Regions from separate parts of the Sessilibacter sp. MAH1 genome, predicted to be linked through region 1. Evidence: predicted binding sites of a transcription regulator. Region 1 holds the regulator's gene; each other region holds the start of a gene.

Region 1 (2,214 bases):
GTGAACCCTAAATCACGCAATAGATTTTTAATGATCCGCCGCATAGTAGAAAAATCATCGACTATGAGGATTTTCATATTTTTATCCAATGTAACCTCCATAGGCCCTGGTCGAGGGAAACCGATTCAATACAAAGTCTAGTAGCAGTTTGTGCGGTATCCAGTTTTTTAAGGATAGCGATTACCAATATTCGGGTATTGATCAACCGCGGACATAATCTGTAGGGTTTAATGAAATCAAATACCTAAATCTTGTACAAAAAAAGCGTAATAACACTCAATCTGAATTTTTACTAAATAAATCTCTTTTCAATAAAAACCCGATTGTTAAAATAAATTAGAATAAAGAAGCTCTGATTAACCTCGGCCTAGTCACCGCACCAGGTGCATTGATAACCGCGACACGATAAGCAATTGAAATGATAAAGAAATTACACATTACATTTTCAATTTCGTTCTTCAGTAAAAATTGCGACCGGGTTAATCAGAGATTCCTAAATATTCCTAGCTATAAATGTCACGCTCGTTCTATAAAACTGTTTCTATAGGATAGTTTCGGCTTTAAACGACTTTTTTTTAGAATAAAGCAAAAAAATTATCTTAATTATTCACAAGATTGGGAAAGCTACAAAATATTTAATTTGAATGGGATTTTGTTCAAGAAAAAAAGTCACGGTAAATTTGGCAAAAAATTAGAGGGGTCTGTCGTTATTCAGAATTGCCATTGAATAAAAGAGATTCGCAGAGAACCATGAAAGGCACAAACGGGTCACTATCTTTTGTCAGCGATTTAATTTAACCGAATAAATCGTTACTTATTTTTATGAATTCGTAATTATCACTCCGAAATTACCCAATCTTGAAGACGACCACGTAAACGCAGTGCAGCCTGACTGTGAATTTGACTGACTCGCGATTCACTTACGCCTAATATCTGCCCAATTTCTTTAAGATTCAACTCTTCATCGTAATATAGCGCTAAAACCAGCTGTTCGCGCTCTGGCAGCGATTTAATCGCCTCGGCCAAGCATTTACGCAGATTATCTTTTTGCAGGCCTACAAATGGACTGAGATTACCATCGCTGGCACTGTCGTGCTCAATACGGCTGTCGTCTTCGCCTACGGCCTCTTCATAACTGAACAAGCGTGTACTGGTGCTATCTTGCAAAATCGCGTGATATTCTTCTAAGCTCACTTCCAATTCGTCGGCCACTTCTTTATCAGTCGCATCGCGGCCTGTGCGTGCTTCAATTTGCGCAATGGCGTCTTGAACGCGTCTGGCATTACGATGCACCGAACGCGGCGCCCAATCACCTCTGCGCATTTCATCCACAATGGCGCCACGAATGCGAATTCCTGCGTAGGTTTCAAAACTCGCACCCTTACTGGCATCGTATTTTTGCGATGCTTCAATTAAGCCAATCATTCCAGCTTGAATTAAATCTTCAACTTGCACACTCGCCGGCATTCTCATCATCATGTGATGGGCAATACGTTTTACCAAACTCGCATACTGTTCTATGTCGATCGCCGGTTGAAGTTGCGCTTGATCATACATTGCTAATCCGTCCACAGCAGCCATAGTTAAACCTCCACATGTGCAGTATGCAAAAGCCGTTCAACGAAAAACTCCAAGTGCCCTCTTGGGCCACTTGGCAGCGGCCAACTTATAACTTTTTGAGCAATACCTTTAATTGCCTGGGAAGCACGACTGCGTGGCAGAGCGGTCATTAACGGCGTTTGCTTTTGTACGGCTTTACGTACGCTTTCATCAAAAGGAATATGGCCGAGATACTGTAATGTGACATCTAAAAAGCGATCACATACGGTTTGTAATTTATTAAACAGGTTTTGCCCTTCGTTAACGGTGCGCGTCATATTAGCAACCACCCGAAAACGCGATTGTTGATATTCACTGTTAAGTAACTTAATTAACGCGTAGGCATCGGTAATGGATGAAGGCTCATCACACACGACAACAATGACTTCGTTGGACGCATTTACAAAGCTGACAACCGTATCTGAAATTCCCGCTGCGGTATCGATAACCAAAATATCCAATTGCTGATCAAGCGTATTAAATGCATTAATTAATGCGGCATGTTGCTGGGCGCTTAATTGCGTCATGTTTTGAACACCGGATGAGGCCGGAACAATTTTTATTCCTCCAGGGCCGGTCAACAAAATATCTTGCAGATCACATACGCCATTTAAT
Region 2 (2,214 bases), on a different contig from region 1:
GTCGTTAATACAAGAAATACTGAGTCATTGAAATGGTATAGAAGCTGGAAATAATATTGTCAATTTCTAACCTCTGATTAAATCATAAAAGAGATAATCAGAGGTTGTCATGGTATTTTCCAGCAAAATACTTTCAGTTATTCCTCGTCTTCAATATTAACCAGACTTTCACCGGTCATTTCCAGAACTCGACTATTAACATGTCTGGCGAGATCATCGGGGTTGAATTTTGCCAAAAAGCTGTCCGCACCGACCTTTTTCACCATTGCTTGGTTAAACACACCGCTGAGTGATGTATGTAAAACGATATGCAATTTCGAAAGTGCCGGATTAGCACGCACCTCTGCGGTAAACGTGTAACCGTCCATTTCTGGCATTTCGATATCTGAAATGACAAGAATGAGTTCCTGCTCGACATTTTTACCGGCTTCCACCAGACCTTCTAAATATTCCAGAGCCTCTCGACCATCTTTTTTGAGTGTTGTTTTGATACCCATTTGTTCAATAACACGTTGAATTTGCTTACGTGCAATGGTTGAATCATCAACAATCAAAACATGTTTCTGAACAACTCGCTCTGCAATACCGTCTTCAATAACATCGCTACTGATTTCTTCAGATAATGGATTAACTTCTGCCAAAATCTTTTCAACATCGATAATCTCGACTAACTGATTTTCGATTTCGGTGACCGCAGTAAGATAGTTTTCTCGCCCCGCACCGCGTGGTGGCGGATGGATAGACTCCCAATTGATATTAACAATGCGTTCCACCGCCGCAACCAAGAATCCTTGTGTCGAACGATTGTATTCGGTGATGATTACGAAACAATTGGTAATATCATCTAATTCCGTTCGACCAATTGCGAGATTCATATCCATAATGGAAATTGTTCCACCACGTATATGAGCCACACCTCTTACAATATGGTTACGATTAGGTATTTCGTTTAATGGCGGACACTGCAACACTTCTTTAACTTTAAAAACGTTAATTCCGTAAATTTGCTTGCCCTTTAAACGAAACAGCAGTAACTCCAGCCTGTTTTGGCCCACAAGTTGGGTTCGCTGGTTAACCGTGTCTAAAACACCTGCCATGAGAGTCCTCTCAGGTATACCAAATCTTAAATGGTTTGCCTAATTTGTTGTAAATCGTACGGCATAGAGATTGCTCGTAAGAACAAAAACTAAATTACCTATGATTTGTTGACATTTTATCGACACAAGTAGCTAAAACTTTAAATCTCAAAATGAAAAACAAACTCATAATGAGAATAGGATAAAAATGACAAAGCGTCTTGAGATGAAAGAAAAAACTTTTTTTAATGGCCTTAAAGAAAGATCTTTATTCATAAAGCCCAGAACTATTATAGCGTTGGTGTTTTTTATTGCTTTTTTACAGGCTAAACATTCATTGGCAAATGAGGAATATCAGAATTTACAAATATTAAGTCAAATAGCCTACAAGGAAATTGTGGAAAAGATTTCCAACCAACAGGATTTTGACAAAATCGTTGTTAACGTTAATGCGCCAGATAATCGACTTAAATTATCACCTTGTTCGTCAAATTTAGATGCCAAATTTCCGACGGATTTTGTCTCCAAACGTCTTACCGTACAATTAAGCTGTTCTTCGCCACAATCATGGTCAATTTATTTAATTGCCGAAATCGCGTTATATAAGAAAATTGTTGTATTTAGTGATCATCTCTCCAAAGGAAAATTAATTCAAGAAAGCGATTTAAAAATAGATTTGGTTGACATCAGTGATATCAGAGAAAGCTATTACAAAGAGATTACCCCTGTGATAGGTAAAGAATTAAAGAGAAACATCAAAAGTGGTGACATTGTTAGAGATGCCCTATTGGATATGCCGCAAGTTATCAAACGCGGACAAATTGTTAATCTGATGGCTACATCATCTGTAATCTCTGTTGAAACAACAGGTACGGCCTTATCGGATGGGCGTATTGGGGAGATTATTCGTGTAAAAAATAACCGAAGTGATCGTATTGTCTCGGGTACAGTGCAATCAAATGGCGATGTGTATATCAACCTTTAAGACTTAAAAACAATGATTAGTCTTAAAGAATCACAAAAAAAATCGTTAAGAATCATAAAGATAGACCCTATTACACAGCGAGACTCAATCAGCCAAACATAGAAACCCCAAAAATCGAGCTCGTTTAAACAAAATAGCCGCTATAACAGAAAG
Region 3 (2,214 bases), on a different contig from region 1:
TGTATATATTTTGAGCATGTTTTCTAAATTTCATGTAGTCAACAATAAACTCCGTGATAATATACACGTTTATTTAGTGTTAAATTTTTAGCAGTTTTTGTGAGATACACAGTTTTATGCATATTGGTTTCAATTTTAATGGGTTGTGGCGCGACGCCAATCACGTCTGCTCCTGTAGATGCTCCTTACCAGCAAATTACCCAAAAGCCGTTGATTAAAGTAGCTCCGTTTTATCCTAAAGACCTTCTTAATCGCGGTATAGAAGGTTGGGTACTAATAGAAGTAGAAGTCGCTGAAGATGGTAAAGTCGTTTCTTCAAAGATTTTAGAGGCAAGCCCTGAGTCTGGTTTTAATGAAGCTGCATTAAATGCGGTAAATAAGTGGGTATATAAGCCAGGCTCTTTGGGTCAAGAAACCAAAACAAAGGCATTGGTTGAGTTTTTGATTGCTAAGTAACGAAATGCCTAACGGCCAACTTAGATTGGTTGTATCAAGATTAAATACAGTATCGACTTTGTTTAAATCTGTGCATTTATATTACTCTCTGATTAAATCATTTGTGATTTAATCAGAGAGTAGATCTTGAAAATGCGATTTCTACTTCCTTCATAATTTTAAGCACTCTCAGTGCTTTATCTTAGCGATATATTCTTGTGTCCAAGTGAATTCCAGGTAAATCAGAACTTCCGTTACCTTATACTTGCATTTCTGGCAACCAAATGCCGTGTATTTTTAATATGTCACGCTGATTAATTAACCACTATAAATGACGACCGCTAATAAAGCTTTTCTTGTTATTAGAGGCTTCTAATTTTTCAAGTCTTTGTAGTAGCTTTTAGAACCTTTTGGTTAATTCATCTTTGATTTAATCAGAGGCTAGAGTTTGAAAATGATACTTGCGTGAACTCGGTCGGTGATTTTTTGCCGCTTTTTAGTTTACAAACCCAAATTGGCCGCTAATATAAAAGTAAGCATATGCAAAAGCTAATGCGCGGCAGGTCAGGTATTTGCCGTTCTATGATTGTTAATACTCTCATAGAGCTCAATTTTTACGTTTTTAATTTATCTATCTCTAACTGTTCTTAAGTTCTCTTCTTTTTACTCCACCGAGTTTGCTTAAACGCTAGACAAACCGGTACCTCCCCTAAAAATTTTCATTTTTAAAGTTTTTACGCTATCGGCCGATAGCCTTAGTGCACAATCTTATCTCACAGTCAATTAGCCCCGTTAGAGGGCCAGGAGTCATTCAAATGACATTAACAGTCAATACAAACGTTGCGTCTTTAAATACGCAACGCAACTTGAATAGCTCGACGTCAGCACTTAATGTCTCTCTACAACGCCTCTCTACGGGCTTTAGAATTAATAGTGCTGCCGACGATGCTGCAGGTTTGCAAATTTCAGACCGACTAACTTCGCAAATTAATGGGCTAAACATTGCCTCTCGAAATGCGAACGATGGTATTTCTTTGGCGCAAGTTGCTGAAGGTGCGTTGCAACAATCCACGGATATTTTACAACGTATTCGTGACCTGGCCTTGCAATCTGCTAACGGCAGTAACTCATCGTCTGAACGTCAAGCGTTACAAGAAGAAGTGAATCAGTTACAACAAGAATTAACACGTATCGCCGATGCGACAACGTTTGGTGGTCGAACAGTTCTTGATGGTACATTTGGTACAGCCTCTTTCCAAGTGGGTGCCAATGCAAACCAAACCATTGAGGTTTCTTTAACAAATGCCTCTGCCGAACGTTTGGGTAACTACCGTGTGCAATCGGCGGGTACAACCGCAGGTAGCGTATCTAACTCGGTGGGTGGTACACAGTTTACCGATGGCGCTACCGTTACAATTACAGGTGCATTTGGTACCGGTAGTTTTACAACGTCAAATACAGATACCGCAGGCGAGGTTGCTGATGCTATTAACGCACTGGGTGATACCACCGGTGTCTCTGCGCGGGCCATTACTCAAGTGGCAATTAACGCGGGTGATTTTGTGTTATCAACCGATACTGCGAACGGTACAGCGGACTCGGTAACATTCACCATTGGTACTAATAATGGTGACGGCGGAACCAGTTCAACTACAACTGCGGTTACCTTAACGGCCAGCGGTGACGTAGCGCAAGATTTAGAAAACCTCCGTGATGCGATTAACGCAGATTCGGGTAGTAACGGTATTTCTGCGGCACTCGATGAAAACGGAAATTTAA
Region 4 (2,214 bases), on a different contig from region 1:
CAATGTTATTTAAGTTGGCAATGGTGTTTTCAAACCGGTTTTGCACCGCACCTAAAATCGCCCTTTGACTATCGATGGACGATATTGCCCCATCGACAATGGCGATGGCATCTTGCGCTCCATCGGCGGTGGTAACATCAATATCTGCAACTGTTTGTAAAACCCCAATGGTCGCCGCCGTAATTTCTCCAATGTTGGTACCGCTAAGCGTGAAGGGTTCATTGGAGTCAAACGTAACTGTACCAATCGCCTCAAAGGTATTTGAGGTTGCACCGGATAAGGCGACGTTTGCGGTACTAATGGTATCATCGGGTAATACAACACTGAATGTTACCGACGAATCGTTTGCGCTATTGTTGCCGTCAATTTCGGTAAAACCCGTAATCTGAATATTGTCGCCGTCTTTTGCAGTAACAATTAAATTACCGGTTTCGTCAATTTGTGCCGACAAACCATTGGTACCCGAATCTGCGTTAATCGCATCACGAAGATTTTCTAAATCTTGCGCGGCATCGCCGGTTGCGGTTAACACAATATCGGTTGTGTTAGCAACGCCGTCACCATTATTGGTTCCAATCGAGAAACTTACCGAATCGGCAACTCCGTTGGCGCCATCAAAGGCTATAGATATGTCGCTTGCGTTAACGGCAATTCTATTAATTGCACTAGCACTAACTCCGGTTGATTGCGTAGATGCATTAATGGCATCGGCAATGTCTCCGGCGGTATCGGTTGTTTCTACCGTAAAGGTCGAAATACCAAACGGGCCAACAACACCTACTGTACCCGCGGTAAAGTTAGCACCGCCAATGGCATTACTAATACTTCCCGCTACCGTCCCTTCGCTATCAACTCGATAATTACCAAGTCTAGAAGATGACGCATTGGTTAATGTTACTTCGATGGTTTGGTTTGCTTCGGCACCCACTTGGAATGACGAGGTTCCAAAAGTGCCGTCTAGAATTCTTCGACCACCAAATGTAGTGGTGTCAGCAATGCGAGTGAGCTCTTGTTTAAGCTGATTAACTTCTTCTTGCAGCGCTTGGCGTTCACCGGCGGAGTTACTACCGTTAGCCGATTGCAATGCAAGATCACGAATACGTTGTAAAATATCCGTTGACTGTTGCAATGCGCCCTCTGCAACTTGAGATAAAGAAATACCATCACTGGCATTTCTTGCGGCAACGGTTAAACCGTTTACCTGTGATGTTAAGCGGTTTGAAATTTGTAAACCGGCTGCATCATCACGAGCGCTATTGATACGAAATCCTGTTGATAAACGTTGTAAAGCTACGTTTAGGTCACCAGAAGATTGGTTTAAATTACGCTGAGTATTCAGCGAAGCGATATTGGTATTTACAGTTAAAGTCATGGTTCTACTCCTAGCCCCCTAGGGGATTAAGATCCTCGTTACAATCATTCACAACCGGGACATCGGCTCTAAAAAATTTTACTTTAGGGAGGAATTTGTAGAAAAAGATTATTTTTTGCTCACCGACCGAAATTAATTTTCATTAATAGAATTTAATTATGATCAAATTGGTTTTCTATCGAAAATTAATTGCTCAAGTTTTTAAATTTACGTCGAGCGATTTAAGAAACCATTTGTGTGCTTTTACGTGTATTTTAGAAAAGCTGGAGAAAAATTACCGTCGAAGCTAGGTTTCTACACCTAAATTTAGACTGGCTAAATAATTGCTCTGTTGCCTTTATTAATAATTTATCAATAAATCAAGGCTAAAGATGATTGAGCAACTGCAAAAAGCGGTAGAAAGCGGCAACACAGCGGAAATGCGGCAAATTATTGCCGCTTTGAGTGAAAAAAATCACTCCGTTGTAGTATTAATCCCGCTTATTAATATCTGTATGAAAGAGCAGCAATTTGATTTGGCTCTTAAAATTTTTAAGCAGGCTATTCAGCAAAATCTACATCCGAAGCAAATCGTACGACTTTTAAATGAAGAATTTTTCAAAGGGCATTCCCGTTTAGCCATCGATTTTTTAACCATCGCCTACAATGAACTTCCAAATAATAACGTTATTTGTGAATATTATGTAGACCGCCTGATGTCGCTTGAGCATTACACTCAAGCAGAAGATGTATTAAGTCAGATTATACAACAACGTCCTGAGCCTATTTATCTGGCTAAGCTGAGCGAATGTTATTACCGTCAAGCAAAATTGCATGAGGCAAAAGCAACCGCTTTAATCGTG

What was found. The regulator FliA, encoded in region 1, starts transcription of late flagellar genes. The targets are predictions, from matches to a motif close to TAAAGTTATNNNNNNNNCGGCCGATANCC.
Region 2: ACYQ28_RS03330 (chemotaxis protein CheV) is a predicted target of FliA. The motif match lies at 1,212-1,240, and genes of this name have one in related genera.
Region 3: ACYQ28_RS15085 (flagellin) is a predicted target of FliA. The motif match lies at 1,162-1,190, and genes of this name have one in related genera.
Region 4: ACYQ28_RS15070 (flagellin) is a predicted target of FliA. The motif match lies at 1,430-1,458, and genes of this name have one in related genera.

The regions. Positions count from the first base shown of each region.
Region 1 is NZ_BAAGIC010000011.1:53,434-55,647, reverse strand. It holds gene cheY (chemotaxis response regulator CheY) at 1-89, opposite strand, end outside; gene ACYQ28_RS12035 (RNA polymerase sigma factor FliA) at 838-1,581, opposite strand; gene ACYQ28_RS12030 (MinD/ParA family protein) at 1,584-2,214, opposite strand, start outside.
Region 2 is NZ_BAAGIC010000002.1:322,131-324,344, reverse strand. It holds gene ACYQ28_RS03330 (chemotaxis protein CheV) at 138-1,097, opposite strand; gene flgA (flagellar basal body P-ring formation chaperone FlgA) at 1,285-2,061, shown strand.
Region 3 is NZ_BAAGIC010000016.1:34,006-36,219, forward strand. It holds gene ACYQ28_RS15080 (energy transducer TonB) at 100-456, shown strand; gene ACYQ28_RS15085 (flagellin) at 1,251-2,214, shown strand, end outside.
Region 4 is NZ_BAAGIC010000016.1:30,105-32,318, reverse strand. It holds gene ACYQ28_RS15070 (flagellin) at 1-1,372, opposite strand, end outside; gene ACYQ28_RS15065 (hypothetical protein) at 1,744-2,214, shown strand, end outside.